Regions from separate parts of the Alkalibacillus silvisoli genome, predicted to be linked through region 2. Evidence: a T-box and tRNA genes for the amino acid it is inferred to sense, from the RefSeq annotation. Region 2 holds a T-box; the other holds one or more tRNA genes.

Region 1 (6,128 bases), on a different contig from region 2:
ACCTTTTAAAAATGTTTAAAAGAGTTTAAGAAAAATGAATTAAAGCTCTTGCATTTTTACTCGAAGGTGAATATAATATAATTTGTTACAGCAAATAAGACATGTTTAACTAATTTTTGTCCGGTGGTTATGGCAGAGAGGTCACACCTGTTCCCATGCCGAACACAGCAGTTAAGCTCTCTAGCGCCGATGGTAGTTGGGGTTTTTCCCCTGCGAGAGTAGGACGCCGCCGGGCTAATTATTTCTCCTTCCTGGACAGTTTTAAATATTCCAGCGTAGCTCAGTGGTAGAGCAGTTGGCTGTTAACCAATTGGTCGCAGGTTCGAATCCTGCCGCTGGAGCCATTTTTCTGGAGAGCTGTCCGAGTGGTCGAAGGAGCACGATTGGAAATCGTGTAGGCCGCCAACGCGGTCTCGAGGGTTCGAATCCCTCGCTCTCCGCCATAGATCTTTATATACGGCCCATTGGTCAAGTGGTTAAGACACCGCCCTTTCACGGCGGTAACAGGGGTTCGAATCCCCTATGGGTCATTTCTCGGAGGATTAGCTCAGCTGGGAGAGCACTTGCCTTACAAGCAAGGGGTCGGTGGTTCGAGCCCGCCATCCTCCACCATTTCTAATAATGTCATTATTTTTAATCTGGGTTCTGAATTAAAAGAACTGCAGTCAATAGCGCGGGGTGGAGCAAACCCGCTACATTGAAAAACATCTTCGCAGGTTTGCGAGGAGCGTAGGCTTCAATGAAAATACTTGCAACGCGACGAGCAGTCGTACGAATTAAACTTATATAGTCTGGGTTCTAATTAAAAGAACCGCAGTCAATATCGCGGGGTGGAGCAGTCTGGTAGCTCGTCGGGCTCATAACCCGGAGGTCGTAGGTTCAAATCCTGCCCCCGCAACCAAATTATATTACCGTAACTACATTGAAATACTACTATGTAAGGTGATATCGGGAGCAACCTAGGTTGCAACCAATAATGGTCCGGTAGTTCAGTTGGTTAGAATGCCTGCCTGTCACGCAGGAGGTCGCGGGTTCGAGTCCCGTCCGGACCGCCACTTTTATAATTACATAGCGTGAATTTCACAATTTTATTTATTAATTATCTGGCTCGGTAGCTAAGCGTAAACATCAATGAACCACATCCGTGTAGCTTTGCGAGCAAGAAGACATCTAAGAAAAACAAAAGTCTGTGAGCACACAAATGCTTCATAAGTAAGCGTGAGTTCTACAATATTATTTACTGTTTATTTGGCTCGGTAGCTAAGCGTAAACATCAATGAACCACATCCGTGTAGCTTTGCGAGCAAGAAGACATCTAAGAAAAACAAAAGTCTGTGAGCACACAAATGCTTCATAAGTAAGCGTGAGTTCTACAATATTATTTACTGTTTATTTGGCTCGGTAGCTCAGTCGGTAGAGCAACGGACTGAAAATCCGTGTGTCGGCGGTTCGATTCCGTCCCGAGCCACCATGTGTTTGGAGGGGTAGCGAAGTTGGCCAAACGCGGCGGACTGTAAATCCGCTCCCTTTGGGTTCGGCGGTTCGAATCCGTCCCCCTCCACCATTTAAATAAATTAAAAACGTAGGGGTATAGTTTAATGGTAAAACGAAGGTCTCCAAAACCTTTGATGTGGGTTCGATTCCTACTACCCCTGCCATTTTTATATGGCGGTCGTGGCGAAGGGGTTAACGCACCGGATTGTGGCTCCGGCACTCGTGGGTTCGATTCCCACCGATCGCCCTTTTTTGGGCCATAGCCAAGCGGTAAGGCAACGGGTTTTGGTCTCGTGATTCCCAGGTTCGAATCCTGGTGGCCCAGCCATTATATGCGGAAGTAGTTCAGCGGTAGAACACCACCTTGCCAAGGTGGGGGTCGCGGGTTCGAATCCCGTCTTCCGCTCCAGTATCACATTATTTGTATGTCGATCATACTGTATACGGTGGCGGCATAGCCAAGTGGTAAGGCAGAGGTCTGCAAAACCTTTATCACCGGTTCAAATCCGGTTGCCGCCTCCAAAATTATAAGAATACATAATCCAAAGTTGGTAAACAAACTTTTTGTTTATCAACTTTTTTTGTTTTATTTGAAATATTATTTTAATAATTAAATGTACGATTGACACAAAAAATTAATAAGGTTATAATTATTATAAATTTTCAGTTAAATTAATTTACTTAATTATTTAAATATGAAAGCGTTTACTATAATACTAAGGAGATCGGGTAACTGATGGACTTATCTAATTTACTTACAGAACAAAGAAATGAAAAAAGTATGAACTTAGACCAACTAAATACTTATGATATTTTAAAAACGATTCACCGAGAAGATCAAAAGGTTGAAAAAGCAGTTGAGGAAGTACTGCCAGAAATAAATGAGGTCGTTGAGAATGTGTATAAACGCTTAGCGAGTGGCGGCCGTTTATTTTATGTAGGTGCTGGTACGAGTGGAAGGTTAGGTTTTTTAGATTCATCTGAATGTCCACCAACTTTTATGACGTCACCTGAAACGGTACAAACTTTAATGGCTGGTGGCATTGATGCTTTTTTTGAAGCTGTTGAAGGGTCAGAGGATCATGAAGAACAAGGTGAGAAAGATATCGCCCGGAAAAATATTACCGATTTAGATGTCGTACTTGGAATCACAGCAAGTGGGAGAACGCCTTATCCTATTGGTTCTTTAAAGTATGCACAATCAAAAGGGGCTTACACCGTTTCACTGACTTGTAATAAAAATTCAGTGATTAGTCATCACGCTAATGCAGCGATTGAAGTATTAGTTGGACCTGAAGTATTAACTGGATCAACTAGAATGAAAGCTGCAACTGCGCATAAAATGGTCTTAAATATGATTAGTACAACGACAATGGTGAAGCTAGGGAAGGTCTATGAAAATTTAATGGTAGATGTACAGGCAAGTAATTATAAATTAATGAATCGGGCAAGACGAATTATTATGGATCTTACAGACGTTTCTTATGATGAGGCAGACCGTGTATTAGCTGCAACAGATAATCAGGTTAAACCAGCACTCGTCATGCTTAAAAGCGGTGTTAATTATGAAGAGGCTAAAAAGGCGATTACAAAATCTGATGGTTATGTAAGAGAAGCGATCAATTATGCTGTTGGTAAAAGTGATGTTTGAAATCGCATTGGTAGATAACTATTAATGCGTTTCATATATTAAAAAGTAAAAAGGGGGAGGACACGTTGAACAATATGTTCAAAGGTCACTACTTATTAGTATTAATGTCAGTATTGTTTTTGATCTTTGCGGTTGGTTGTGCTCCAGATGAGGCACCAATTGATGATGGTGAAGGCGAACCATCGGAAGAAGAGGAAACAACTGACGAAGATGAAACAGGGGATGCAGATGCTACTGATGGTGAAGTTAGTGGCGAGTTAGAAATTCAATACTTTGTTGGAGGATATGGAGATTCATGGTGGAAAGAAGTAATTGAAGACTTTGAAGCTCAATATCCAGATGTAGAAGTTGTTGAACATGCAGGGGCAAATATTAATGAAGAAATGAGAACGCGCTGGGTTTCTGAGGATCCACCTGATGTTGTTTACATCGATGGAGCAGGTTCAAGTGAAACTCAAATGGTAGAAGATGGCCAGTTAATGAATTTAACTGAGTGGGCAGAGGATATCGAATTAGAAGACGGTTCACCTTTAGTGGACAGCTTTATTGCTGAGCCATCAACATACGATGGTGAGTTATATAGCTTACCATTAGTATTCGATGCATGGGGTACTTGGTATGATATGGCTCGATTTGATGAGCATGGGTATGAAGTACCTAGTGATTTTGAAGGCTTTATGAGCACAATGGGTGACATTCAAGATAATGAAGATATTGAGCCTTTTGTTACAACAGGTCAACACCCTTATTATTTCTCTAGAGGTATGTTATATCCAGCCTTTGGTGCTTACGGTGGAAATGAGCTTTTAGCTGATATTATTCAAGGTGAAGAAGGCGCTTGGGAAACGGGTGAAGCTGTAGAAATTATGGAAAACGTTGAGCGTATGGTGGATGCTGGTTATGTTGATTCAGGTTTAGGTGCATTAAACCATACACAATCACAAATGAACTTCTTATTACATGATAATGCCTTTATTCCAGTCGGTTTCTGGTTACCAAATGAAATGGAAGGTGACACACCAGAAGACTTACAATATGGTTTTATTCCATCACCAATGAATCCTGAAGGCGAACCTATGGCAATCGTACCTGACTTAAGGCCTTTAGCAATTGCTGAGGAAGCTTCTAATCCTGAAGCAGCAAAAGCATTTGTTGAGTTCGTGTTCACTCGTGAATATGCTGAGTTATTCTCAGAGCATACGGGTGCAATTATGAACTTAGAAGATGTTGATTTATCGAATAACCCAGATGTACCTGAATATTTAATTGAGGCAAATGAAATGATTAATGATCCAGAACAAGTTCAAATCTACTATATGCCTCACCCAATGAGTGCAGACTTAGAAACACCATTAAGTGACTCACTAGTGTCATTACTACTAGGAAATATTACAGCTGAAGAGTTTATTGAAGAGGCTGAGGAGGCAGCTGCGGGTTACCGCGGTGAATAAAAGTAGCTGTATGGAATGTAGCGCAGTCTACATTCCATACATTTTTATCAAACTTTTAATAAAAGTGCCATTTATATTTTCGCCATTAGTTAAATCATTCTCATAATGAGCTAGTTTTTTAATACATATAAATAAGCCTTTTCCTTTAGGACAAATAACCTGACATACGAAAGAGTGATTGTATGGTACAGAGTAAAAAACAGAAATATTTATTTTTAGCGTTTTGTTTAATTCCAACCTTTATTATGTTTAGCATTTTTACATTATATCCTTTGTTTAGTGGACTTTATTATTCATTTTTTGAATGGTCGGGGGCTTCTCAAACTAGAGAATTTGTCGGCTTTGATAATTATACTAGACTTTTCAACGATGACATTATTCCTGCTACAATTTGGCATGATTACTTTTTAGTTATTACCAAAGTAGTTGGGATCATGATTATGGCATTATTTATTGCAGTTGCACTAACCCAGCTTAAGATTAAAGAAGCACCATTTTATCGTATAATATTCTTCTTCCCGAATATTATGTCAGTTGTTGTAATTGGTATTCTTTGGACATTTATCTATAATCCGAATCTAGGTTTAGTAAACTCAGGATTAGAGATGATTGGTTTGGAAGAGTGGACTAGGCCTTGGCTTGGTAGTGAAAGGTGGGCTTTACCGAGTTTGGTATTGCCATCAATTTGGGCTGGTATTGGTCTGTTTATGCTGTTACTAATGGGTGGTATAGCGAATATATCGAAAAGTAACTATGAAGCCGCTCGTATTGATGGGGCAAATGAGTGGCAACAGTTTTGGCATGTCACTTTACCACTTATTTGGCCGCAAATTAAGATTTCAATTTTATATATTGTTATTACAACATTGAACGGTTCATTTATCATTGTTCAAGTAATGACTGGTGGTGGGCCGAACAATTCGACACACGTCATGGGTTCATATTTATACCAGCAAGCATTCAATCAGTATAACTTCGGCTATGGTGCAACAATTGGTGTTATGATTCTAGTTATTTCACTGATTACAATTATCATTCTACAATTCTTATTAAAAAGAGAAAAAGTTGAATACTAAAGGGGGGAGTCGCAATGAGAAGAACATTTGGTGAAATGCTGGTTAGGTCAGGAATTAGATTGCCTTTAATATTATGGTCTTTAGCTGTTTTATATCCGATTTTTTGGATGTTTTTAGGATCGTTTAAAACAAATGCTGAAATATATGCTAATCCGTGGGGAATTCCTGAACAGTTTAACTTTGATAACTTCATAACAGCATGGACAGATTATAATATTGATACAAGTGTATTTAATAGTTTAATAGTAACAGGTATTGGCGCGTTATTATGCCTTGTTCTTGCGATTCCTACTGCATACGCACTTGAGCGGATCCGTTTTAAAGGAAGTCAAATGTTATTTACGTTATACATTTCAGCGATGATGATCCCAATGGTGTTAGGTTGGATTCCATTATTCTTCTTATTAGCTCAGTTTAATATGTTAGATAATATTTTTGGTTTAGCTATTGTTTATG
Region 2 (25,786 bases):
CTGGCGGCAACGGTGGATGAGTCACAGTCACTGCCTTCAGTTAATATTGATTATTACCAAGCGATGAAAGAAGCGGTAGAATCTATCAGTGATGATACCACAAGTGGAATTGGCTTTGTGACATCACCATTAAACGCGAAAATTAATGATATGAAAAAACAAGGTTACATAGACGCACTTAAAGAGCGTAGCTTACCATTTAATGAAGAATCCATTTTTGATGGGGATGATAGTTATAATTCAGGAATAGAAGCGGCCAATCAGTTTCTTAGTCTATCTCAACCACCAAAAGCGATTATAGCTTCTTCTGACGAAATGGCATTAGGTGTCATTCACGGAGCACAAGATAATGGTGTTAAGATCCCAGAAGAGCTAAACGTCATTGGGTTTGACAATACAAGACTAGCCAATATGGTAAGGCCAACATTAACTAGTGTGTTGCAACCAATGTATGATATAGGTGCTGTTTCAATGAGATTATTAACAAAATTATTGCAAGGTGAAGATATAGAACAAGAGCAAATTACATTACCTCATCGAATTGTTGAAAGGGACTCAACAAAATAAGAAATATGTCGATATTAATAGTAGACAGGTTAATAGAAATAGGGTGAGAGGTAATGAAAAAAAGAGACTTATTAACACCGGTAGGGATAGCCCTAGGTGCTACGATGATTTTGTTGGGGATTTTCTTTAATGATGGGATCTCAGGGGTCAGTTCATTTGTTCAGGTTAGTTCATTTATTGTCGTAATAGGTGGTTTATTAGGTGCTTTATTAGTAAACTTTAATTTAAGCGAAATGAAATTTTGTTTAAAAGTTTTTAAAGAAGCCTTTAAAGATGATGATTATAATTTGAGGGAATTAATTCAGTTATTTATATCCTTATCAGAAAAAGCTAGACGTGAAGGATTATTAGCATTAGAAAATGAATTAGATGAATTAGATGATGAATTCATTAAAAAAGGTGTCTACTTAGCAATTGATGGTATTGAACCTGAGGTAATTAACGACATTATGAATGCTGAAATTGCTGCAATGGAAGAACGCCATAATAGAGGTAGGAGCATTATTGAGAAAGCTGGTGAATATGCGCCTGCTTGGGGAATGATCGGTACATTAATTGGTTTAATCTTAATGTTAAATCATTTAGATGACCCAGGTACAATTGGTCCGAGTATGGCTGTTGCATTATTAACAACTTTTTATGGAATGGTTTTAGCAAACTTAGTATTCTTACCTATTGCAGGTAAACTAGTATCTAGGACAGAAGAAGAAGTGTTCATGAAACAAGTAATAGTTGAGGGCGTGATTGGAGTTCAATCCGGTCAGAATCCTAAAATACTAGAAGAAAAGTTAAGTGCATTTCTATCAGGTGAAGAATTAAAAGAGAAGAAACAGGAGGAGCTTGTTGTAGAGGAGAGTCAAAATGAAGTCTAAAAGAAGAGGTCAGCCTAAACGTAGTGCTCCAATTTGGATGGTTACATACTCTGACATGGTGACACTAATTTTAGTATTCTTTATCCTGCTATTCTCAATGTCACAGATTGATGCTGTTAAATTTAATGCAGTAGCTGAATCTTATCGACAAAATGTTATCTTTGATTTTATGCCTTCAGCAATCCCTTTAGAAGATCCAACAGATTATGAAGAAGATGATGAAGGTGATTTACCTGATGAAGACGAAGATTTTACTGAAGATCCAGAGATCACTGAAGCAGAAGACGAAGAAAATTTAGAAGAATTGTATGAAGAAATACAAGATTACTTGGATGATCATAACTTAAATGACGTGATTACAGCAAGTCAAACTGACCGTGGAGTCGTATTAGTTTTACAAGAACGGGTGCTTTTTAATTCTGGTGAAGCAGAATTAATTGACGACTTTTTACCGTTTTTAGATAAAGTCGCTATTCTATTAGATAACATTCCTAATGATGTTGAAGTTGAAGGTCATACTGATGATGTTCCAATTGATACTTATCGTTATCCTTCAAACTGGGAACTTTCAACAGCTAGGGCGAGTAGTGTTATTCGCTATTTTGTTGATGAACAGAGCCTAGATGCGACTCGTTTTCAAGCTACCGGTTTTGCAGAGTTTAAGCCAGTATCGGAAAATGCTACAGAAGAAGGCTTACAGAGAAATCGGCGTGTAGAAATGATTATTTTAGAATTAAGTCAAAGCAATTGATCTACTCAATTATTGGGTAAATGAAAGATGACCTCGGTTTATTCTGAGGTCATCTTTTTAGGCTCTACAATAATTGTTTAGGTAGCGGCACAATTTAGAGATAAAACCTTCTTGCCTAATGGCTATTTTTATACCTTAGGCTAAGGAGAGGTTTCATGATTAAGGCCATGAATCCAACATATTCACATCATATATTTTTGCTCATTACGTATAGGTTGCAACAGCTTATTGACAAGAATTTTGTTTTTTTCTGTAATTTCTTCTTTTCTTGGGATTGGCTTATAAATGTCAGAACGGTCGTGCCATGTTGTTGGTAATGTCACTGGACTTTCTTCGTGCCATTTATTAACCCAATTTTTAGGTAATTCGCCGGAAAAAGGTGCTCCACCCTGACTAGCTATTGCCCAAATTTGTGCCCAAGCTCTTGGTACGACACGCCAAATATCATACCCGCCACCTCCTAATGCGACCCATTTACCGTTACAATAGTCATTTGCGATTTTATGAGCCAACCGTGGAATTTCCTCATAGATTTCCATTGTACAACAAAGGTGAGAAAGTGGATCAAAGACATGAGCGTCAGCACCATTTTGGGTAACTATAATATCAGGTTTAAAATATGCCGCTATTGTTTCTAAAGTTTCCTTATAAACTTCTATGAACGATTCATTTTCTGTAAATGCATCTATTGGAATATTAAATGAAGTGCCATAACCTTCATTATGACCTCGTTCATTAACGTTTCCCGTACCAGGAAATAAGTATCTTCCAGTTTCATGAATGGATAAAGTACAAACATTAGGATCATCGTAAAAGATCCATTGAACCCCATCTCCATGGTGAGCATCAGTATCAACATACAGTACTTTATAATTATATTGTTGACGAATATATTTGATCGCAATAGCAGCATCATTGTAAATACAAAAACCAGAGGCTTTACGCCTAAACCCATGGTGTAGTCCACCACCAAAATTAAGTGCGTGCTTAAAATCACCATTTAGAACAGAGTCTACAGCAGTCAATGTCCCTCCTACCAGTTGTGCAGCTGCATCGTGCATATGGTCAAAGATTGGTGTATCTTCAGTACCAATTCCAAACTCAAGCCCTTCTTCCTCAGGTAATTCATTGACACTTGCTCTTTTAACTGCATCAACATATGCTTTGTCATGGACTAATTTAATTTCTTCGTCTGTTGCTTTTCGGGGGGCAAGAATTTGATCATCATTTAGTGCATTCATAGATTTTAGTAAATCAAACGTTAGTTCAACGCGTTTTTGATTGAATGGGTGGTCATCACGAAATTTATACTTCTTGAAGTCTTCTGTATAAACAAATGTTGCTTGATTCATCATTTAGATAACCCCGGTATATTTGGCCAAATAACCTCATAGCCGTGCTGCTTAAGTTCATCAATTAACGGCATTGGGTTCATAGTCTGAATTCTTAATACGATAATTTTTTCGTGATAACTGTCTTGATAAGGATATATGAATACAGAAGATATGTTGGTATTGCGATCACTAATAACTTTAGTGACATGAGGCAATATTCCAACTTTATTTGGAACTTTAACTTCAATTTGAGAGCTTTGTTCATGAATACCGGTCAGTTGTATTAGTCGATACAATAAGTCTTTTTCTGTAACCATTCCAATCAGTTGATTATTTTTTGTTACTGGAACACAAGCGATTTCATGTTCATAAAATATAGTTGCAATATCTTCAATAAAATCTAATGGATGAACTGTAATAACGGGTGTTGTCATAATAGATGAGATTTCATGTAGTAAGATTTGTTGGTTATGTGTTTCTTCTAAGATTGATGGTGCAGCGTCTCTTATGTCACGATCAGACAATATACCAATGACTTGATTGTTTTCACTCACAACAGGAATGTGTCTAATTTTGTGTTTGTTAAGTAATTCTAATGCTTCTTCAATACTATTAGTAGGATTTAGTGTAATAACGGACTCTGACATAATTTCTTCTACTAACATGTGAACACCTCTCTTAGAACCATTGATTATTTCTTCCCATGAATCGTAAAGAATCAAATGTTTCAACAGACGACTCAGGGACATGTTTACCGATTCGAACAAGTAAGCAATTAGCCGGATGAGAGATAATCTCCGGATCATCAGTGGACATCGGTATTAAATCCCCTTTGCCCATCATTTTTTCCATTACTTTTCGATATTCCCATACATTAAGGCCAGTTGATTTCATATCCCAATGCCAATAATATTCAGTTGTAATAATGATATAATTTTCCATTTGTGAATCTTTCATAGCTACTTGTAAAATGGAAGAGCCAATTTTTAGACCTCGGTAATCATTAGATACTTCAATAGCACCAAGTTCGATTAAATCGTCCATTTTAATTTCTGACCATCTTTCTAATGGGTCAGGGTGTAAAAATGTAGCATAACCCACAATCTTCTCACCATCACGTGCGATAATGACTCGACCTTCTTCAAAGTCAGCAATTGATTTTACTGCTTCGTACTGCTTTTTAGGAGGTCGGAATGCTGTTAAGCCATCATCAAAATAATAATCTTCTAATTGCATTGATGGTATAGGCCCTTCTACAATTACTTTCTTTTCCTCTTTGTAAATGGTTTTTTGATGATATGTTTTTGGATGTTTCAATGGGACACCACCTAAAAATCATATATAGGTCTATTATAACATGTAAGCACATTGCACTTATATAAAAATTAGCCACTGATTTAATAATCAGTGGCTAAAAATCTTATTATGAGTCATCATTATTTTCTTCATCTTCGTCTTCATCACTGTCATTATCATCGTTCTCATCATCATTACGATCGTCATTGTTGTCGTTATTATTATCATCATTGTTGTCATTTCCATCTTGTTCTGAACTTGCTTCTTCATCTTCTTCGTCTTCCTCATCTTCACGGCTTTCTTCATCTTCTTCGTCTTCCTCATCTTCAATTGTACCGTAAACAACAGAATCAGAAGAACTTGATTCATGACCATATAAGCTAACGGCTACAACAGCATAAGCTCGGTCTTCTGATGGTAAATCATAGCTTGTTGTCGTTGTATGACCAATTTCTTCAAAGTCACCATCTTCTGAAGATGACGATAAAATACGATATCCAACTACTTGACCACCAGCTGAATCCCATTCCAAAGTGCCGCTAGAAATTGAAACGTTATTCGGTGAATTTGGATTTCCATCATCCTCAATGTCTTCACTATCACCAACAATCAGATCAGACCAATCACCACTACCTAATAAATTACTAATGTCAACTGGGTTGGACCATCCAGAACCAAGCTGATAAGATGTGCCCCAACCATGCTCGTTAATAAAGTCTTCTCTTAAAAAGAAACCTTCTTCAGTGAATTCATCAGGTGTTTCATCTACTGCTTCAAATGCTTCTCCATCGATTTGGACTGTACGCCCAGAAGTCATGCTATTATCTTCTTCTGAGGGTACATGGTCAATATTAAATAGGTCTGTTTGGACTAATCCAAGTTCCTCACACATCTCACTAGGTAAAGATCCTGATAAAGCACAGTAACTACGTGAGACAATACCACCAGGGCTAGAGAAACGTTCATCAGTTGCGATGAATTCTTGTTCAGCTTCTGTTGCGGCATTGACTAACTCCGACCAAAAACGTAGGTTATTTCGACTGTAATTACTTTGGTCTAACCTTAATACTGATCGGTCGACAACATGATCGTGAGCGTAGTATCCCATCCAAGTTCCCATCGTGACATTTGGATTCGATGCGACAAACCATGCATCTTCAAATTGATCTGAGGTTCCTGTCTTTCCAGCCCAATCAACTCCAGAATGATTAAGAATGCTATTAACATAAGTAGCTGTACCACTATTAATAACATCACGCATCATATCTAGCATTAAATATGACGTTTGAGCTGAGAATACTTCTTCACGGTCTGTTTCATGCTCATAAACAACCTCACCTTCACGATCGACGATTTTCTCAATCATATAAGGTTCTACATAATCACCTTCATTAGTGAATGTTGCATACGCAGCTACATTTTGTTCTACAGTTAAATAAGGTGAACCACCTAAGACATTAGATGGCACATTTTCACCATCTGAAATCCCCATACCTTCTAAAAATCTAGCAGGATTATCATCTTGTTGAATTATATTGATCATAAGCCTAGCAATCGGTACGTTATCTGAGTCTGCCAATGCTGAACGCGCATCAACTAAACCTCTTTGTTGCTGTGAAATAAAGTTTGATGGTGTCCATGGTGATGTATAACCATCATTATATTCAAATGGAATATCTAATAGAGGTGACCCAGGCTGAATGATCCCTAGCTCCATACCAACTGCATACCCAAACAATGGTTTCATTGTACTGCCTGGGGGCCGAGTGTTATATGTTGCGTTATTCACTTGTCTTCTGTCAAAGTCTCTACCACCAACGAAAGCTAAAATGGCACCAGTTTGGTTTTCCATTAATAAAGCGCCTGCTTCAACAGGGATTTCTTCTGTTTCAACCTCTTCAGTTTCTGGGTTTTCGATTTGAACGGTTACTGTTCGACCATAATGCTCAAATGAATCTTTCACATCCTGAAAGTTATCATAAATATCTTTATTAATGGTTGTATGAATTTCTAAACCACTATGTCTTAACTCGTGGCGTGCTAAATCTCGATAATGCTGTTGTGTTGCATCTACTTCTTGATACTCTTCTAAGTCTCCAGCTTCTTCAGCAAGTTGTTTTGCAATAATATCTCTTGCGCTCATTTCAACTTCATCTGCAACCCAAGGATACTCATCACGTATAGATTCTCTTTTATCTGTGAAGTCTTCAGTAATGTCATAAGCTAAGGCTTCTTCATATTCATCTTCTGTAACTTTACCTGCTGACAACATTCGATATAACACGGTTTCCATTCGATTTAAACCAGGCTCCAGTTCTTCATCAGGTTTAATCGAGCCGCCCGATGCATATGGTGTATAACCATAAGGACTTTGTGGTAAACCGGCGATATATGCAGCTTGAGGTAAGTTTAAATCACTCGCATCGACATCAAAAATACCTTGAGCTGCAGCTTGGATCCCTGCAATATTACGCCCTGTCGAATCACGCCCAAAAGGTACTACATTTAAATAGGCTTCCAATATTTCATTTTTATCAAAGAAGTTTTCCATTCTGAGTGCAATGAATATTTCTTCTGCTTTACGTTCAAATGACACTTCACTTGATAAGATTTGGTTTTTAACTAACTGCTGAGTCAGTGTACTACCACCTGTTTGAGTAGGAGAACCAGAGAATTCTTGATATAAGGCACGCATGATTGCTTTTGGTACAATTCCGTTATGTTCTTCAAAATACTCATCTTCAGTGGCAATTATAGCATCAATGAACATGTCAGAAACTTGCTCAGCGCTAATTTCTTCACGGTGGATATCCCCGCGAATTTCACCTAAGTATTCGTTATTAGCGAAGTAGACTTCTGATGTTTCTTCATAGTTATACACCATTTGCTCCATCTCATCAGCTTCACTAACCGGGATGTCTTTTACTAGAGAAGCGAAATAACCAACACCAAGTCCCCCAACAAAAAATGCTGAAACAATTCCGATTACAAGGAAAAATAGTGTAATATTCCACATGATATCAAGTGATACTCTTGTATATTTTGGGAATTTCCCATCTTGAAAAAACATGAGGAATTTATTATGAGATTTATTTTTACTCATTTTTAGAACCTCCTAAAATGTCGAATATATTATAGCATATCTTGTCGTTGAGTCATATCGTGAAAATTAGTTTAGAAGTTGCATTTTTTTAGAGAATATGCTAAAAATATATAACATAATTAAACATGAATATATAATGCAACGAATAGTTGAAGTAGGAGTATACCTCAATGCGACAGAGAGCTAGTGGTTGGTGTGAACTAGTGCAAGGTATAAGACGAATTACGGCTAGGAGCATTCTCTTTTATAGAGAACGGGTTATACCGTTAATTAATGAAGTGGTAGCAGGGTACTGTTGCAACTAGGGTGGTAACGCGAGTCCCCTCGTCCCTAAGTGGATGAGGGGATTTTTTTATGTTTAAATCAATTACAATTAAATTAGGAGGTAAACGTCATGAACATTATTGAAGATTTAAGATCTAGAGGTCTCATTAACCAAATGACAGATGATGAAGGTCTTGAACAACATTTAAATAAGGAACAAGTTGCATTGTATTGTGGGTTTGACCCAACAGCTGACAGTTTGCATATTGGACATTTATTACCGATTTTAATGCTTAAACGCTTTCAAGAAGCTGGACATCGCCCAATTGCTTTAGTTGGTGGGGGTACAGGACTAATAGGTGATCCGAGTGGTCGTAGTGAAGAGCGTCAATTAAATGAAGAATCAGTGGTACAAGGTTGGGTAAGTAATATAGAAGATCAATTATCGAAGTTTATCGATTTTACTGATGATGATAAAGGAGCTAAAGTTGTTAATAACTATGACTGGTTATCTCAAATGTCAGTGATTGATTTACTAAGAGATGTTGGTAAGTACTTTAGTGTTAACTATATGTTGGCTAAAGACTCAGTTGAATCAAGAATTGAAAATGGGATTTCTTACACAGAATTCACTTACATGTTATTACAGTCTTTGGACTTTTTACGTTTAAATCAAAAGGAAAATGTTACTTTACAAATTGGTGGCAGTGACCAATGGGGTAATATAACAGCTGGTCTTGAATTAATTCGTCGCACAAGTCAAGAAGGTGAAGATATTAAAGCATATGGCTTAACTGTCCCTTTAATTACAAAAGCTGACGGTAGTAAATTTGGTAAAACAGCTGGGGGAGCTATTTGGCTGGATGAGAAGAAAACAAGTCCATACGAGTTTTACCAGTTCTGGGTAAATGCTGATGATCGTGATGTTTTAAAGTTTCTAAAATCATTTACTTTCCTTCCACTAGAAGAAATTGAAGAGCTTAAAAAAGAAGTTGAAGAAAGACCAGAACAACGAACTGCACAACGCCGATTAGCAGAAGAAATGACAAAGATGGTCCACGGCGAGGAGGCTTTAAATCAAGCTAAGCGAATCACACATGCTTTATTTAAAGGCGATGTCAAACAATTAACGAAAGATGAAGTTGAAGTAGGATTTAAAGACGTTCCTACTTACAAGTTAGAAGAGTCAGAAAAGGGGTTAGTGGATTTATTAGTTGAAGCTAGTATTTCTTCATCAAAGCGCCAAGCAAGAGAAGATATTCAAAATGGTGCTATTTACATTAATGATGAAAGACAGCAAGATTTAAAGTATGTGATTAATGCTGATGATCAAATTGACGAAGCTTTTACAATTATTAGAAGAGGTAAGAAGAAATACTTTTTAATTCGACATATGTAATCTAAAAACTAAGGCCTTAAAACTATTTAGGTCTTAGTTTTTAGATTTAATCCTGACTATTGTGATGTGTTTTGTTGACTTTTATGTAAGAGAATAATATGATGTTCATTGTCGTAAATTAATAAAAATGAAATTTAGAAAGGGGAAGTTTTAATTGAAATATATATTACGAATTAGTCTGTTACCTTTACTATTAATCATATTAGTTGCCTGCGCAGATACTGAAGAAGAACAACAAAGCTTATCAATTGATTTAGCTTCATTACCCGCTTCTTTAGACCCGCACGCAGCTAATGATGGTAATTCACTGTATGTCATGACTAATATTTACGATACATTAGTGCAATTGAATACAGATTTAGAAATAGAGCCTGGATTAGCTACTGAATTAGAGCCAATATCCGAAACAACTTGGGAAGCAGTTATCAGAGAGGGAGTTACTTTCCATGATGGGGAAGAACTTAACGCAGAAGTTGTCAAAATGAATTTAGATCGTGTATTAGACCCAGAGGTTGGTTCACCATTAAGTTTCTTGTTTGATATGATTGAAAGCGTTGAGGTAGTGGATGAATACATAGTTCATATTCATACAGAATATCCTTTTTCAGCTCTTCCAGCTCACTTAGCGCACCCAGGGGGACATATGATTAGTCCGAACTCGATTGAACAAGATTATGAAGCAATTGAAAACGGAGAAGACCCTTTGACTCAAGTTAATCAAAACCCGGTTGGAACAGGATACTATCAATTTGATGAACGCGTCTCCGGTGAATATATCACTCTAGTTAAAAATGATGATTATTGGGGTGAGTCTGCTAAGGTTGAGATGCTACAATTTAATGCGGTTCCTGAGGAAAGTACTCGCGTGGCAGAATTATTAGCGGATGAAGCTGAAATTATCTATCCAGTTAATACAAGTGATGTATCGACCATTAATGAATCAGAAGAAGGATATGTAAAGGAATCTGAAAGTGCGAGCATGTCTTATTTAGGTTTTAATGTAGAAAAAGAGCCATTAGACGACGCGCGCGTCCGAAATGCAATCCATATGGCTATAGATAAAGAAGGGCTTGTTGAAGGTTTAATGGATGACATTCCGTTACCTGCTATTGGACCATTAGCGCCGACTGTGTTTGGATATAGTGATGAGGTTGATTCTGTAGATTATAATATAGACGAAGCCAAAAGCTTATTGGAAGAAGCGGGACATGAAGAAGGTTTTAGTATTGATGTATATGTATATGACCGTACAACAACAGATACGGCAGTTTATGTTCAGTCAGAGCTAGAGGAGTTAAATATCGAGGTGAACATAGAGCAATTAGAAATGGGCGCATATCTTGATTTAACAGCTCAAGGTGAGCACGATATGTTAATTGGCAGTTGGGGAACAGTTACCTTAGATGCCGATTATGGATTATATCCAATGTTCCATTCAGAGAATGTAGGTTCACCAGGCAATCGTTCTTTCTTTAGTCATGAAGAGGTTGATCAATTATTAGAAGAAGCCCGTCAATCTACTGATGATGAGGAAAGGTTAGAATTATATCACGAAATTCAACAAATTATTATTGATGAATCCCCAATAGTTCCTCTATACCATTCCGTTTTATTGGCTGGGTTGAGTGAAGACATCGAAGGATTCTTTCAATTTCCGAGTAGCTTCCCTTATTTAAGGGATGTAGAGTTTGTAGAGTAAGGCTAGGACAAATTTAGTTGTCATAATAAAAATCCGAACGGTTCATCATATATGAACTCGTTCGGATTTTTTGCGTTACGTTATCACTACATCAACCGTTGTCTAGACTTCTTATTCTAAACTATTTAATAAAGATTCAATTTCATTCATAATTTGACCAGCACCTTCCCAATCTCCATTTGAAAGTGCATTTTGATAGTCTTCAAATAATCCTGAAAGCTCTTGTAAAGACTCCTCAGCATCACTAGATGGCATAGTTGGTTGTTCAGTTTCAGACTCTTCATCAAAATCAAGGTCTTCTTCAAGGTCAGCTTCTTCATCAATATCACCAATTTCATCATCTAAATCAATATCATCATCAACATCCGCCATATTACCAGGCGCCCCTGCTTCAACTAGGTCTAAAATACGCTCTAATGATTCTTCAAAAGTCGCTTCCATGACAATGTAATCCCCGTAAGCGACAATGACCTGCTTCACTTCTGGTAAAGAAGTTGCGTTAGCTGATTCGATATAAATTGGTTCAACATACATCATTGTATCTTCAATCGGAATCGTTAATAGATTTCCTCTAATGACACTTGATCCCCCTTGTGACCACAAGTTCAATTCTTGGGAAATTCGACTATCTTGATTAATTCGATTTTCGATTTGTTGTGGTCCATATACATTACGTTGTTTCGGGAATTCATAAACCATTAATTCTCCGTAATTCTCTCCATCATTTCGAGCTCCCATCCATGCAATCATGTTTTGTCGATTGCGAGGAGTGTATGGTGTCATTAAAATGAATTCTTCAAAATCCTGTTCTGGTAATTGCATCGTAATATAGTAAGGTTCCATCGTAATATCGTGATCATAATAACGTTCAGTTGCAAACTCCCAAGCATCCTCACGATTATAGAAGACTTCTAAGTTACTCATATGATACGTACCATACATGTCTGCTTGAATGGTGAATAAGTCAACTGGATACCGGAAATGAGCCTGAACATCTTCTGGGATGTCAGTTGTAAAAAGGTCAGGAAAGATGTTTTGATAAGTTTGTAGTAATGGCTCATCATCTTCTACGACAAAGAAGTCAACTTCACCAGTATACGCATCTACCATAACTTTAACTGAATTTCTAATATAATTGTTTTCACCATCATATGACTCTGAATATGGATGATTATCAGCTATTAAATAGGCATCAATTAACCAAGCTAACGATCCATCTTCTCTGACAAAAATATAAGGGTCTTGATCATAAGTTAAAAATGGTGCAATTCGTTCAACACGATCCATAATATTACGCGTAGCTAACAGCTGACTTTCATCATTTAGCTGGTCAGATACAAGCATTCTAAACGACCCTTCATCAATAGCAAATAAAAGTCGATTAATTCCGCTTAATGACACACCTGCCTCAGCACTATAACGATACGACATATTTTCATCACCAGTAGGGTAATCAAACTCATCCACTTCAGTATTGACGATTACATTTTGCGAATGCTCTTCACCGAAATATATTTGAGGACGTGTAACATCAATATCTCCTTCAGGTGGTAAGTCTTGTAAGATGTATTCTGGTTGTCCTTGTTCTGTAATTTCATTCACATGACTCATCGTTACGCCATAACCATGTGTATAACGTAAGTTTTCATTCACCCAAGTTCTTGCTTGGTCAGGTAAGTCAGAAGTATTTAACTCTCTTGCTCCGATAAATACTTGTTGATATTCACCATCAATATAGTAGCGATCAATGTCTACATCATTGAATTGATAATAGTTTCTAAATGTTTGTAACTGATTATAAACATCTAAAATGGGTCTTGAGTCATTTATTCTTACATTATCAATCGTCAACTGATTTCGCTCGATCATGTCTTCATCTAATGATTGGTTTCCTGGATGCTGCTCAGTTGTGATGTCATTTAAATCATAAGCATCTAACGTATAATCTAAATTGTGCTGTAAATAAGGTTCCTCACGATGATATTCATTAGGTGAAACGACATAGTTTTGAACAGCTGCAGACACTAACTGGCCAGCAAGTGCTACGGTAATATATAAAGCAATAGGAATAGCCATCCAAATTAGATTACCTTTAATTAAGGCAACAATGAGGATTATAACTCCAATAATCGCTACACCGGCTAAGACATAAGCTTTTGGAATATTAACGACATCATCTGTATAACTTAAGCCGTGTACAACACTCGTTTGAAAGATATTAACTTGGTTAGTTAGAAGCGTGCCATATGGCTCAAGTAAATGATTACCTGCAATAAATAAACCAATTAATGAGATGCTAATGCCTAAATGTAACTGAGCTGAACGACTTTCACGATACATGTTAAATACCGAATAAGCTAAGGCAACAATGATTGTCATGAAAATTGTTAGCCCTAATAAGAGGTTAATAATAAGCTCTAAAAATGGTAAGACATAAATGTAAAATGAAATATCTAAGTTAAAATATGGATCTGTTTGATTAAAGCTTTCATAATTTAAAGCTTTTAGAGTTGGCTCCCAACCAATCCCTTGTACCATTGAAGTACCAATAATACCAAAAACAATTGCAATACCAATGATGATCGAATAGGCTGACTTTTTGTTTAATAATATATTTGGAATCATCGAATGGTTTAAAAAGAGTACATATGATCTGTGAATCCAAAAAAGTGTTATAAATGTAATGACAAAATATAACACAAAGCCGATAGCTCCAAGTGAGAAGCGGCTAAATAATATCGTTGTATAGACTTGTTCAAATCCAACAGAACCCATCCATATGTATTCCGTAATCCAATTCAAACTTAGAAGTCCGATTACAATCAATGGAATGACAATAAGTCCAATCCATTTTAAAGGATTTAGAAACTTTTTTAAGTTCTCTTTTTGTTTTCTATTTAATTTGGTGTAGAAGTCTTCCTCTCTCCCCATATAATCCCCCTTTTTTATAAATCCAAATAAAATTATACCAAATTAGAACTGCGGATTATAGTTTAAAAATTAAACTATATTTTTTGATTTAAAGTACATAATAATAATGTTAATCATTCCAGTTTAAACAAAGTGAGCTAAGGTAATTAAGTAAGTATAAGTTAGGTTCTTAAATTATACGATATTAGGAGTTCAAAGATGATGAAACTAGAAGAGACATTAACTAGAGTAGATTATAAATTAAGAGGAGTGGATATAGCAGGGCTTACAATTAATGATATCACTGATCATTCAGGTCAGGTTAAACAAGGGTCGCTGTTTGTAGCCATTGATGGTTATACAGCCGATGGTCATGAGTTTATTGACCAGGCTGTTAAACTGGGGGCCGTTGCTGTTATAGGCGAGAAATCGGTTCCAAATTTATCTGTGCCATACATAGAAGTCAATAACAGTCGCGAAGCAATAGGGCAAATAGCTAAGGCATTTTACCGTGATCCCTTACAATATAAAAAAGTCATAGGGGTTACCGGTACAAATGGAAAAACGACGACTAGTCATTTAATACATCATTTATTGCAAAGTAGTGGTGTGTCTACGTCATTAATTGGTACAGCGAGGTGTGTTATTAATTCAGAAACATTCACCAACTCACAAACCACCCCTAGTGTTTTAGAGTTGTATAAACATTTTTATAATAGCCATGATGATGTCGTTGTATTAGAGGTGTCTTCACATGGATTAGCACAATACAGACTTGTAGGTGTACAGTTTGATTATGCGATTTTTACTAACTTAACTTATGAACATTTAGATTATCATAAAGATATGGAAGAATATTATAGTGTGAAGAAGCAATTATTTAACCAACTAACCCCAAAAGGTCAAGCTATTGTGAATATAGATAATGAATGGGGAAAACGTTTATACCATGAATTGAAGCAAGAAAATAAAGAGTGTATAGGAATTGGAAGACAAACAAGTGCAGATGTCGTCATGAAAGAATTAGTAAGTGTAGGCAATCCAAGTGTAACAATCCAATTGAATCATGAAACATACCACTTAACTTGGTCCATGTTAGGCATTCATAATTTATATAACCTTGTACTCGCTTATATTACAGGTTCGGCCATTTTAAAAAAGCATGAACAGTTGCAGCAGTTATTACCAGCTTTTCCGGGGGTTCCTGGTCGCTTTGAACATTCAGAGTTACCAAGTGGTTCTAAGGTCGTCATCGATTACGCACACACACCAGATGCCATTAAAGAGGTGCTACTGACGATTAATGAAGCAAAGCCTAAACGAGTGACTCATATTTTAGGCTTTAAAGCAAATCGGGATGAAAGTAAAAGAGAAGATATGATTAAAAATTCTTTAGAGTATAGTGATGTCACAATCTTAACAACAGGTGACTTAGATGATTTCTCTCAACAGGAGATGACGAGTCATTTAAATCAGTATAAAACAGAATTTAGTAAAGATCAGATTGAAGTTGTTGAAAACAGACTAGAAGCAATTAAAGGTGCCCTCACAAATTCTCATAAAGATGATTGGGTTGTAATCACGGGTCAAGGACATAAACAATATCAACAACCTAATGAGTTGAGAACACAGTCTGATCAAGAAACAATCGAATACTTAAGAAAGCACCTGTCAGTGGAACAGCCTTATTAGTAGTAAAATTACTAGTAAGGCTTTTGATTTGTTCTTTTGAAAATAATCATAATTTTGGTAATATAATGAATGTAGGTTAAACTCTATCAATTTAAGGTGTGTTAATTAAGCGGTATATATTACAGGTGGGATGACGAATGAAAAGATTTGGTTTCATTTTAATCATTGTTTGCGGAATTTTTGTAGGTTGTCAAAGTAAGAGTAGCAACGTCTATGACTTTCAAGATTACAAGGATTACTCATTTATTGACGATTATATAGAAGATAAGCAGGTCGTATTGTTAGGGGAATCAAGCCATTGGACTCAGGATTTTACTGAGGTAGGTGTCGATTTAGTACGGTACTTACATGAACACCATGATTTCTCTATACTAGCTCTGGAAACGAGTAAAGCTGAACTGGAATATTTTACTGAAAATCTGGAGCCGTTAAATCGTAATCAAGATTTTGAATATGCTGTTCTTGAATCATGGGTGAATGATGAGATGGCATCTTTAGCGCAATATGCTTCTGATACAGGTGGTTTTGAGATGAAGGGCTTAGATTGGATTCCTGTAAGTTCACACCCTAATGAAGGTATTTTACAACATATTATAAGCGAAATGAATGAAATTGACCCTGACTTAGGTAATCAATTCGCATTAGCTGAATCGACTTTTACAAAACACATACCAAGGCTATATTTTGAAGTACTGAGCATTGACCATAATTATATTGATGAACTTCTAGAGTCGTATCAACTCATCACAGAAACGGAATATTTCAGTCAACTAGATTCAACTATTCAAACATTTATTGATGACCGAATTTATGTATTAAAACGCGTACTTAATGAGGACTATTTAGCTGATTATAAGATTAATGATGATTTTCAAGATATATATTCTCGGCGGGGATTAGGGATGCTTCATGAATTGGAAAATATAATGGATGAACACCCTCATGAAAAAGTGATCATTTGGGCACATAATGGTCATATTCAAAAAGAGTTTAGTCAAATTAATAATATAGATACTAATTTAGCGGATATTTTTCAGGAAACCCCTCTGGTATTTGGTTCTTTAGTTGATCGCGAGTTAGATTTAGAAACTTATTATATAGGCATGTATTTTAATGAAGGTGAGTTGGTGAGCCAAGGAGATGTAGAGCGGAAGGAAGAAGAGGGGTTCTTAGAATATGAATTGAGTTTGTATAATTACGATCGGCTTTTTGTCGATTTACATTCAAAATCATGGGCAGAAGAGCTTAGGATTGCGCATGATGATGGTGTGTATCAATATGAGATGGTACCTTCTGAACAATATGATGGTCTCATTTATATTGATACAGTAACTTCTCATTAATTATAGGTTTGTTTAGGCTTACGGTGCTAATCTTAGTCAGTAAGTCCTTTTTTGGTTAAATTTATAAAATTAGTTTAAATTATTGATAGAACAAAATAATAGGAGAACTATAAATGACAAAACATTTGGTTGAGCAACGTTATATTAAGTGGTCAATTTACGCCATTACTGTGTTTGCAGTAATTTCTTTTGTTTTAGGTTTATTGTTACAATCACAAGTTATTCTATTTGATGGGCTTTACTCGATTATTAGTGTGTTTTTATCTTTCTTTGCCCTGGTGGCTTTCAAGTTTATGAATAAGTCTGATTCTCACCGATTTCCTTTTGGAAAAGATGTCATTGAGCCGATGGTGATTATCGTTAAATATTTTGCGATTATCGTTTTAATTTCTGGGTCGATCATTGCAGCAGTTATCGCATTGTTTCAAGGTGGTAGACCCGTTTCAATTGGGGCTGGGTTAGCTTATTCTACTTTTTCATCTATCTTTTGTTATATTGTTTATAAATTTCTATCTACAAAAGGTCGTGAAATTAAATCTAACCTATTAAGAGTAGAGGCGAATGAGTGGTATTTGGACACACTTGTTAGTTTTGGGGTATTGATTGGCTTTATGATTGGTTTCGTTCTTCAATTCATACCTATGCTAGAGCCATATATTGTATATGTTGACCCAGTATTAATGATTGTAATTTCATTATATTTTTTGAAGTGGCCAATTATTGAAATACGACAATCTATGTATGAAATTCTTGATATGCGACCACTTGATGGAAAGCCCGAGTTCGTCGAAGAAAAAGTTGACCAAATTAGAGAATTAAATGGAATAGAAGAGTCTTATGTACGTGTTTCTAAAGTGGGGAAAACACTGTGGGTTGATGTGAATTTTTTAGTTCAACAGCAAGGGGTGGTGGATACAATTGATGAACAAGACCGTATCAGAAATGAAATTTATCAAAAAATAACTGAACTAGAAGTAGAGAAAAAATGGTTAACGGTTGCATTTACTAAAGAACGTGATTGGGCGGTTTAGTAATTGGGGTTGCTAGCGTATTTGAAACGGCTTGCTCTTTGGATAGACCAGTATTTTGTTCATTCGGGTTCGTTGTCATACAATTATTAATAACAGATAACCATGCAATAAAACTATAACACACTAAAAAACATCCCAACCATTGTTTGAAATGGTTGGGATGTTTTCGTTTGTAGATCTTATCTTGAGTACCACTCAACAATAAGTGCTTCATTAATCTCTGAAGAAAGCTCTGAACGCTCTGGGTAGCGGTTGAAAGTAGCTTCTTTCTTATCCGCATCTAACGTGATATATTCAGGTACGAAGTTGTTAACTTCAATTGCTTCGCTAATGATGTCAAGGTTCTGTGATTTTTCACGAACACCAAGTACTGTACCTGGCTTTACACGATAAGATGGGATGTCTACACGACTTCCATCTAAAGTGATGTGACCATGAGTTACTAATTGGCGCGCTTGACGACGAGTACGTGCTAGACCAGCACGGTATACTAGGTTATCTAAGCGAGATTCTAGTAGCATCATGAAGTTTTCACCATGTACACCACGCATTTTTGCAGCATCGTCAAAAATACGACGGAATTGACGTTCAGTTAAACCGAACATATAACGAAGTTTTTGTTTTTCTTGTAACTGAAGACCATATTCAGTTAATTTTTTACGCTGAGTAGGACCATGTTGTCCAGGAGCGTAAGGGCGTTTTTCTAATTCTTTACCTGTACCTGAAAGAGAAATGCCATAACGGCGAGATTTCTTCCATAGAGAGCCTGTGAATCGTGCCACGAGCGTCTCCTCCTTTTATTTTATTTGCATAAAATAAAAACAGTGTGTTCCGTACCATGCACATTTTGTTTTCATGTACCTTCGCTCCAGCAGCAGAGAGTTACGCGATACACCTCCTAAAGAGGTACAAAATGAAAACACAGCAAGTCCACTGAGGCTGCCTTTTATTTTACACAAAGAATATTATAGGATGTAAAAGGTATTGAGTCAAGGATTTGTAGTAATTCCTTTCACCGATATAATCTGTTAACTATACTAGATGTGTTTAGTTAGTGTTTCAACAAACTTTTCTAAGTACTTTTGGTCAATTTCATCAAAACGGTTTTTAATAGGTGCGTCGATATCGAGAACACCAAAGATTTGATCTTCTTTTATAATCGGTACTACTATTTCTGATTGGCTTTTAGCATCACATGCAATATGACCTGGGAACTCATGTACGTCGGGAACTAATTGTGTAGTACGTTCAGCTGTTGCTGTACCACAGACCCCCCTACCATTTGGAATTTTGACACAGGCTGGTAATCCTTGGAAAGGTCCTAATACGAGTTCACCATTTTCCATTGTGTAGAAGCCGACCCAATTAACTTGGTCTAAAAATTGGTTTAATAATGCGCTAGCGTTAGCTAAGTTTGCAATAATGCTATCTTCACCTTCTAACAAACTATCTAATTGTTTGATGACTTGTTCATAATTCCCTTCCTTTGAACCGTTGTAATTTTGTACTTCAAACATTGAAAAAATCTCCTTTTTAATTAATTTTTTAAAGGTTTTTTGCTAAAATCGTCGAATATCAGCATATAAGAGGTGATTGCATGTCAGAAATAACAAGTAAAGAAAAAATCATGCGAGCAGCTAGTGAGCTGTTTTACTATAATGGTTTTAAAGGGACATCAACCCGTGCTATTACCGACAAGGCCAATGTTAATGTATCTTTAATAAGCTATTATTTTAAGAATAAACAAGGGTTGCTTGAGCAAATGACAGTAGATTATTACGAAAGTTACTTAGAATTAGTTGAGGTGCTAATGCAACAATATCAACCACTTAATTCTCATAACTTTTATCATGTAATTGAGGAAATTATACATTATAAAGAGCGTCATTTTCAATTCACTTGTTTTATCCAAAGAGAGTTATCTTTAGACAATATTTTTATAAGAGAATTATTTTCTACATATGTCGCTAAGGAAACTTATTATTTAAAAACAATAGCAGAACAAATTACATCACATTATCAATTTAATGAAATGAAGAGAGAGGCTTTTTATTTACAATTCAAAAGCTTAATTAATGCACCATTCACTTATGGAAATGAGTGGAAGAAGTCTTACGATTGGGATGATAGTCGTAAAGTGTTTGTAAATGCTTATATTGATGTTTTGAAAAAGTGGTTTATTTAACCATAGGCTCTGTTAAAGCTTAGTGTTGATTATTTAAAAGGTTGCTCTAAGTTGTTGTATTGTGATGAGCGAAGGTGGCGACTCCTGGTCGACTTGAGCAGATGTTGCACTTGTGCCCTTTTGGTGAAAGCGTCCACCGAAAGCGAATCACAATAACAACAACGGACTTTAACAGAGCATAACCATAAAAAAGTCTATAAGAGAGATAAGAAATAATTTAAAGTAAATTTACAATTTATTTAGCAAATATAGCATTAAACATGATATTATATGTATATAAGTATATGCTCGGGAATGTTTTGTGAAGGGGGCTTTCGATGGAGTACATAATAGGTATACTAATCGTTGTTATTGCTTTTATTTTAGTTGGTGTCATCATGCGGAAAAAAGTATACAACAGAGTGGACATGCTGGAGCAATGGAAAGTCCAATTAATGAGCCGTCAAGTGGCAGATGAGCTAGGGAAAGTGAGGCACCTTAATTTAACAGGTGAGACAGAAGAGCTATTTGAGTCATGGCGTAATGAGTGGGACAAAATTAATGATTATGTGTTCACCGAGATTGAAGAGTTTTTATTAGATGCAGAAGAAGCAGCTGAAAAATATAAATTTGGTAAAGCGTCCCGAACTTTAAAAAATGTCGAACAAAAATTATCAAAAGTTGAAAAAACAATTGATGATATTTTTGAAGAAGTAGACCGTCTACTTCATTCAGAACAGGATAGTCGTGAAGAGGCAGAAAAACTCCACCCCCGTATAAGTGAAGTTAGAAAAAAAGTTCTACAAAATGGTTACCAACTTGGTAAAGCTGAAGTCGTATTTGAAGTGGAGTTAGACGATTTACAAAACGATATGCAACAATATGAAGACTTAACCAACTCCGGAAATTATACAGAAGCTTTGGAACTTATACATACTGTAAAATCAAGGTTAGGTGATTTAAGTGAAAAAGTTGATGTATTCCCTGATTTATATCGTACGTGTAAACATACGATTCCAGAAGAATTAGATCAACTGCAAAATGGTATGAAAGAAATGCGTGATGACGGATTTCGCGTTCAGCACTTAGGAGTCGAAAAAGAGATCCAAACACACCATGAAACACTTTTAGCTTTAGTTGAACAATTGAACAAAGGAAAAGGTGGCGGCGTTCAAGAGAAGATTGATCAAATTAGATCAAGAATGCATGAAATCTATGACCAATTAGAAAAAGAAGCTTTTGATAAGAACTTTGTTATACAAAAGGAAGCATTATTAAATGAAAAAATCGAAAAAGCAAATGAGTCCTTTTCAAAAACGAAGGAAAATGTCATGGCTGTAAAAGAAAATTATCACTTAAAAGATGAAAAGTATGAAGAGCAATACGAACTAGAAAAATCATTAGATCAATTATCTAAAAAAGCTACACGTATAAAATCCATGATTACGCATGAAGAGCATTTATACTCAGCGATTAGAGTGGACCTTGAAGACTGGTTAGGTGAGTTTGGATCTTGGGAAGAGAGGCAGGCAACGTTTGATGCACATCTTTATAGCTTGCGTAAAGATGAACTAAATTCAAGAGAGCAGATCGACGAATTAAAACAAAAAATAAGTAACGTCCGTCAAAAGTTACAAAAAAGTAACTTACCTGGTATTCCGAACTACATTATTGACTTAGTTAACGAAGGACGTCGTTTAATTGATCAATCCAATGAGAAATTGAACATCCAACCTTTAGATGTGGATGAAGTATCAAAAGTTTTAGAAGAAGCAGATAAATGCGTTGAAAGAGCTGTAGAACAAACTAATTTAATTATAGAACAAGCTCAATTTGCAGAATATGTGATTCAATATGCTAACCGATATAGAAGCCGTTATCCAGTATTAGCTGCCAAGGTTGCTGAGGCTGAGGGTCAATTTAGAAATTATGACTATGAAGTGGCTTTGGAACAAGCCGGTCAAGCACTAGAAGAGATTGAGCCAGGAGCGCTTGAAAAGATTGAGCATCAAATGAAATTGACTGCTTCCTAGTCTGGAGTGATGTGGAATGGAACGAATCATTGTTGCGTTAAGTTTTATTTTGTTTTTAGCTACTTGGGTAGTTGTAATTACTTTATTTATTGATATTAATCAACCGACATATATTGGCAAAAACCATCCTATTTCCGAGGAAATAACTATAAGTTATAAAACAACAGACCAGCTAGTTGTATTCCATGAGTTACAAACAAGTACTTATGATGAGGTAAGTAATAGAGAAAACGAAATGGAGTATTCATCTGAACGTAGTCAGGAAATTTTAAACCAAATGCGGTCGATTGATGATTCATCTTTAGATCCGTGGAGAGAATACTTCACAGATGAACAAGAAAGTAACGTGTCTATTGATGAACTAATAGACATATTTAAGCTAAATGATGAAGCTGTCTCTGAATCCTAAGAGAGAGCTTCTTCTTTATTGATAAGAAACTGTATAATTGGATGGTACAATAGTATTATGGTATGATAATTCGATGGATAAGTAATTAAAAGGGGTCTCATATATGATTTATTTGGATAATAGTGCTACAACAAAACCACAAGATGATGTTTTAAAAGCTTTCCAGACAGTAGCAACTAAATATTTTGCTAATCCTTCATCGATCCATCGCATGGGCGGAGAAGTCGAAGAACTGTTGGAAAAATCTCGAACTCAAATTGCATCATTACTAGGAGTTGATCGCCATGAAGTCATTTATACTTCAGGTGGTACGGAAAGTAATAATTTAGCCATTAAAGGTGTGGCTTTCCAATATCAAAATAGAGGGAGTCATATTATTACTTCTCAAATTGAACACCCCTCAGTTTTAGAAGCATGCCGCCATTTAGAAAAGGTAGGGTATGAAGTGACGTATTTACCAGTCAATAGAAAAGGGGAAGTATCTGTTGAGCAATTAAAGAAAGTAATCCGTAAAGACACAATATTAGTGACTTTGATGCATGTTAATAATGAGATTGGAAGTGTACAACCAATTGGTGAAATCGCCAATGTACTGCAAGATTACCCTAAAGTAATGTTTCATGTTGACCATGTCCAAGGCTTTGGTAAAATCTCAATCCCTTATAACCATAAAGGGATTGATCTCATCACTATATCTGGTCACAAAATTCATGGGCTTAAAGGATCGGGTTGTTTAATAAAGAAAGGCCAAGTGAATTTAATGCCATTACAGCATGGTGGTTCACAAGAAGATGGTTACAGGCCGGGAACACAAAATGTCGCTAATGCTGTAGCTTTAGCTAAAGCAATGCGTTTATCGATGGAAGATGCAAAAAATTATCATCAACTAAAAAGTTTAAAGCAAACTATCATTAATGAACTTCAAAGTTATAAAAAAGTGATGATTAATTCTTCAGAAACTGGGGCTCATCATATTATTAATTTTTCAGTACAAAACTTTAAACCTGAAGTCTTAATACATGCATTCAGTGATGAAGGTATAGTCGTGTCAACTAAGTCTGCTTGTTCGTCACGTCAAAATGAAGCGAGCCACGTACTATTGGCTTGTGGTAAGGCAGAAAGTGATGCTTCAACAGCTGTAAGAGTGAGCATGAATAACCATCAAACAAAGGAAGATATTGAAGCTTTTATTCAAGCTTTTAGAAATATTATGTCAAAGTACGAAAAAATAATGGGGTAATTACAATGAAATTTGATCATATCTTAATTCGCTATGGAGAATTAGCTTTAAAAGGTAAAAATCAGAAGTTTTTTATTAATACATTAAGGTCTAACGTACAACGCGCTTTAAAAAACTACCCACACCTTTCTATTAAGGGGAAGCGTGACCATATGTATATATTGTTAGATGGGGAAGACCCACAACCAATTATTAATAAGTGTAAAGATATATTTGGGATTCAGTCTTTTAGCTTAGCAATGAAAGTGGAAAACGATGAAGAGAAAATTAAACAAGCGGCACTTGAAGCGTTAAATCAAGACCAAGGCCAAACCTTTAAAATTACTTGTAAAAGACCAAATAAACACTTCCCGGTTCGCTCTCAGAAAATGAATCAAGTGTTAGGTGGTCATTTATTAACGAATACTGATAATTGGCAAGTAGATGTCCATAATCCTGATGTTGATATTAGAGTTGAAATTCGTCATGATGCAACTTATATTACAGCTAAAAAAATTCCAGGTAAAGGTGGTTTGCCTGTTGGTTCTACAGGAAAAACATTACTATTAATGTCAGGTGGAATTGATAGCCCTGTAGCTGGTTACTTAACAATGAAGCGCGGGGTTAAATTAGAAGCGATTCATTTTCATTCGCCACCATTTACTTCAGAGCGCGCTAAACAAAAGGTGGAAGATTTAGCACAAACTTTAACGAAATTTGGTGGAGAAGTGAAATTGCACCTAGTCCCTTTCACTGAAATCCAACAAAAGATTTTTAAAGAAGCACCTGAAAATTATGGTATGACGATTATGCGACGAATCATGTTGCAAATAAGTGAAAAGGTAGCAGAACAGAAAGGTATTTTATCACTTGCAACGGGTGAAAGTTTAGGTCAAGTTGCTAGTCAAACGATGGAAAGTATGCACGCAATTAATGAAGTCACAAATTACCCTATTATTAGACCGTTAGTTGCGATGGATAAAACAGAGATTATTGACCTTTCTAAAGAAATTGATACGTATGAGATATCTATTCGCCCTTATGAAGATTGTTGTACGATCTTTGTACCTAAACAGCCGAAAACAAGGCCTAAGAGGGAAAAGGTCAATCAGTTTGAAGCGCCAATTGATTTTACTAATGAAATTGAAAAAGCAATCAATGGTGTTGAAACTGTCGTATTTAACGCTAGTAAATCACAAAAAGACGATGAAATTGATGAACTGTTATAAATTATAACTTCCATCATTTGCATTGTATGAACTCTCCTTGGTTATCTCAAAATAGGTAACGAGGAGGTGAAAGAAATGGCTAACAACAACTCTAACAACTTAGTAGTACCAGGTGTACAAGCTGCATTAGACCAAATGAAGACTGAGATTGCTCAAGAGTTTGGTGTACAATTAGGTCCAGATTCAACATCTCGTTCTAACGGTTCTGTAGGTGGCGAGATCACTAAACGCTTAGTACAACAAGCGCAACAACAAATGCATCAGTAAGTAAAAAAATAAAATAGTGAATTGAAGCTTAAACATTCTAGTCAGTTGTAAAAACGATCAAAACATCTTTAATTAATAAAGTGTATGTTTTTACAGCCGGTATAGAATGGTGGAGGGGGCAGTTGATTGAGTAACTGCCCCTTTTCATTTTATTCAAATTTAAAAGGTACAAATGAATTAGGGAAACTTAATCCCGGCTGCTTT

Evidence for each region. The T-box of region 2 lies ahead of tyrS (tyrosine--tRNA ligase). A T-box ahead of a tRNA ligase gene usually reads a tRNA of that ligase, here a tRNA-Tyr.
Region 1: it has a tRNA-Tyr gene. The T-box ahead of tyrS (tyrosine--tRNA ligase) is inferred to sense a tRNA for this amino acid. The anticodon was not compared.

Annotation. Positions count from the first base shown of each region.
Region 1 is NZ_BAAACZ010000030.1:72-6,199, forward strand. It holds rRNA gene rrf (5S ribosomal RNA) at 120-235, shown strand; tRNA gene ABDZ63_RS14985 (tRNA-Asn) at 270-344, shown strand; tRNA gene ABDZ63_RS14990 (tRNA-Ser) at 352-443, shown strand; tRNA gene ABDZ63_RS14995 (tRNA-Glu) at 459-530, shown strand; tRNA gene ABDZ63_RS15000 (tRNA-Val) at 537-612, shown strand; tRNA gene ABDZ63_RS15005 (tRNA-Met) at 825-901, shown strand; tRNA gene ABDZ63_RS15010 (tRNA-Asp) at 979-1,055, shown strand; tRNA gene ABDZ63_RS15015 (tRNA-Phe) at 1,396-1,471, shown strand; tRNA gene ABDZ63_RS15020 (tRNA-Tyr) at 1,479-1,564, shown strand; tRNA gene ABDZ63_RS15025 (tRNA-Trp) at 1,585-1,658, shown strand; tRNA gene ABDZ63_RS15030 (tRNA-His) at 1,669-1,741, shown strand; tRNA gene ABDZ63_RS15035 (tRNA-Gln) at 1,748-1,822, shown strand; tRNA gene ABDZ63_RS15040 (tRNA-Gly) at 1,829-1,903, shown strand; tRNA gene ABDZ63_RS15045 (tRNA-Cys) at 1,943-2,016, shown strand; gene murQ (N-acetylmuramic acid 6-phosphate etherase) at 2,231-3,145, shown strand; gene ABDZ63_RS15055 (ABC transporter substrate-binding protein) at 3,220-4,596, shown strand; gene ABDZ63_RS15060 (carbohydrate ABC transporter permease) at 4,779-5,672, shown strand; gene ABDZ63_RS15065 (carbohydrate ABC transporter permease) at 5,687-6,128, shown strand, end outside.
Region 2 is NZ_BAAACZ010000009.1:25,971-51,756, forward strand. It holds gene ccpA (catabolite control protein A) at 1-567, shown strand, start outside; gene motP (flagellar motor protein MotP) at 621-1,439, shown strand; gene motS (flagellar motor protein MotS) at 1,429-2,190, shown strand; gene ABDZ63_RS04335 (acetoin utilization protein AcuC) at 2,373-3,545, opposite strand; gene ABDZ63_RS04340 (acetoin utilization AcuB family protein) at 3,542-4,189, opposite strand; gene ABDZ63_RS04345 (GNAT family N-acetyltransferase) at 4,203-4,841, opposite strand; gene ABDZ63_RS04350 (transglycosylase domain-containing protein) at 4,948-7,923, opposite strand; T-box leader at 8,056-8,258, shown strand; gene tyrS (tyrosine--tRNA ligase) at 8,318-9,586, shown strand; gene ABDZ63_RS04360 (glutathione ABC transporter substrate-binding protein) at 9,741-11,285, shown strand; gene ABDZ63_RS04365 (UPF0182 family membrane protein) at 11,397-14,216, opposite strand; gene ABDZ63_RS04370 (UDP-N-acetylmuramoyl-L-alanyl-D-glutamate--2,6-diaminopimelate ligase) at 14,415-15,887, shown strand; gene ABDZ63_RS04375 (erythromycin esterase family protein) at 16,025-17,230, shown strand; gene ABDZ63_RS04380 (cation diffusion facilitator family transporter) at 17,344-18,261, shown strand; gene rpsD (30S ribosomal protein S4) at 18,441-19,043, opposite strand; gene ABDZ63_RS04390 (GAF domain-containing protein) at 19,299-19,778, opposite strand; gene refZ (forespore capture DNA-binding protein RefZ) at 19,859-20,446, shown strand; gene ezrA (septation ring formation regulator EzrA) at 20,764-22,458, shown strand; gene ABDZ63_RS04405 (hypothetical protein) at 22,475-22,867, shown strand; gene ABDZ63_RS04410 (cysteine desulfurase family protein) at 22,971-24,107, shown strand; gene thiI (tRNA uracil 4-sulfurtransferase ThiI) at 24,113-25,315, shown strand; gene ABDZ63_RS04420 (alpha/beta-type small acid-soluble spore protein) at 25,391-25,582, shown strand.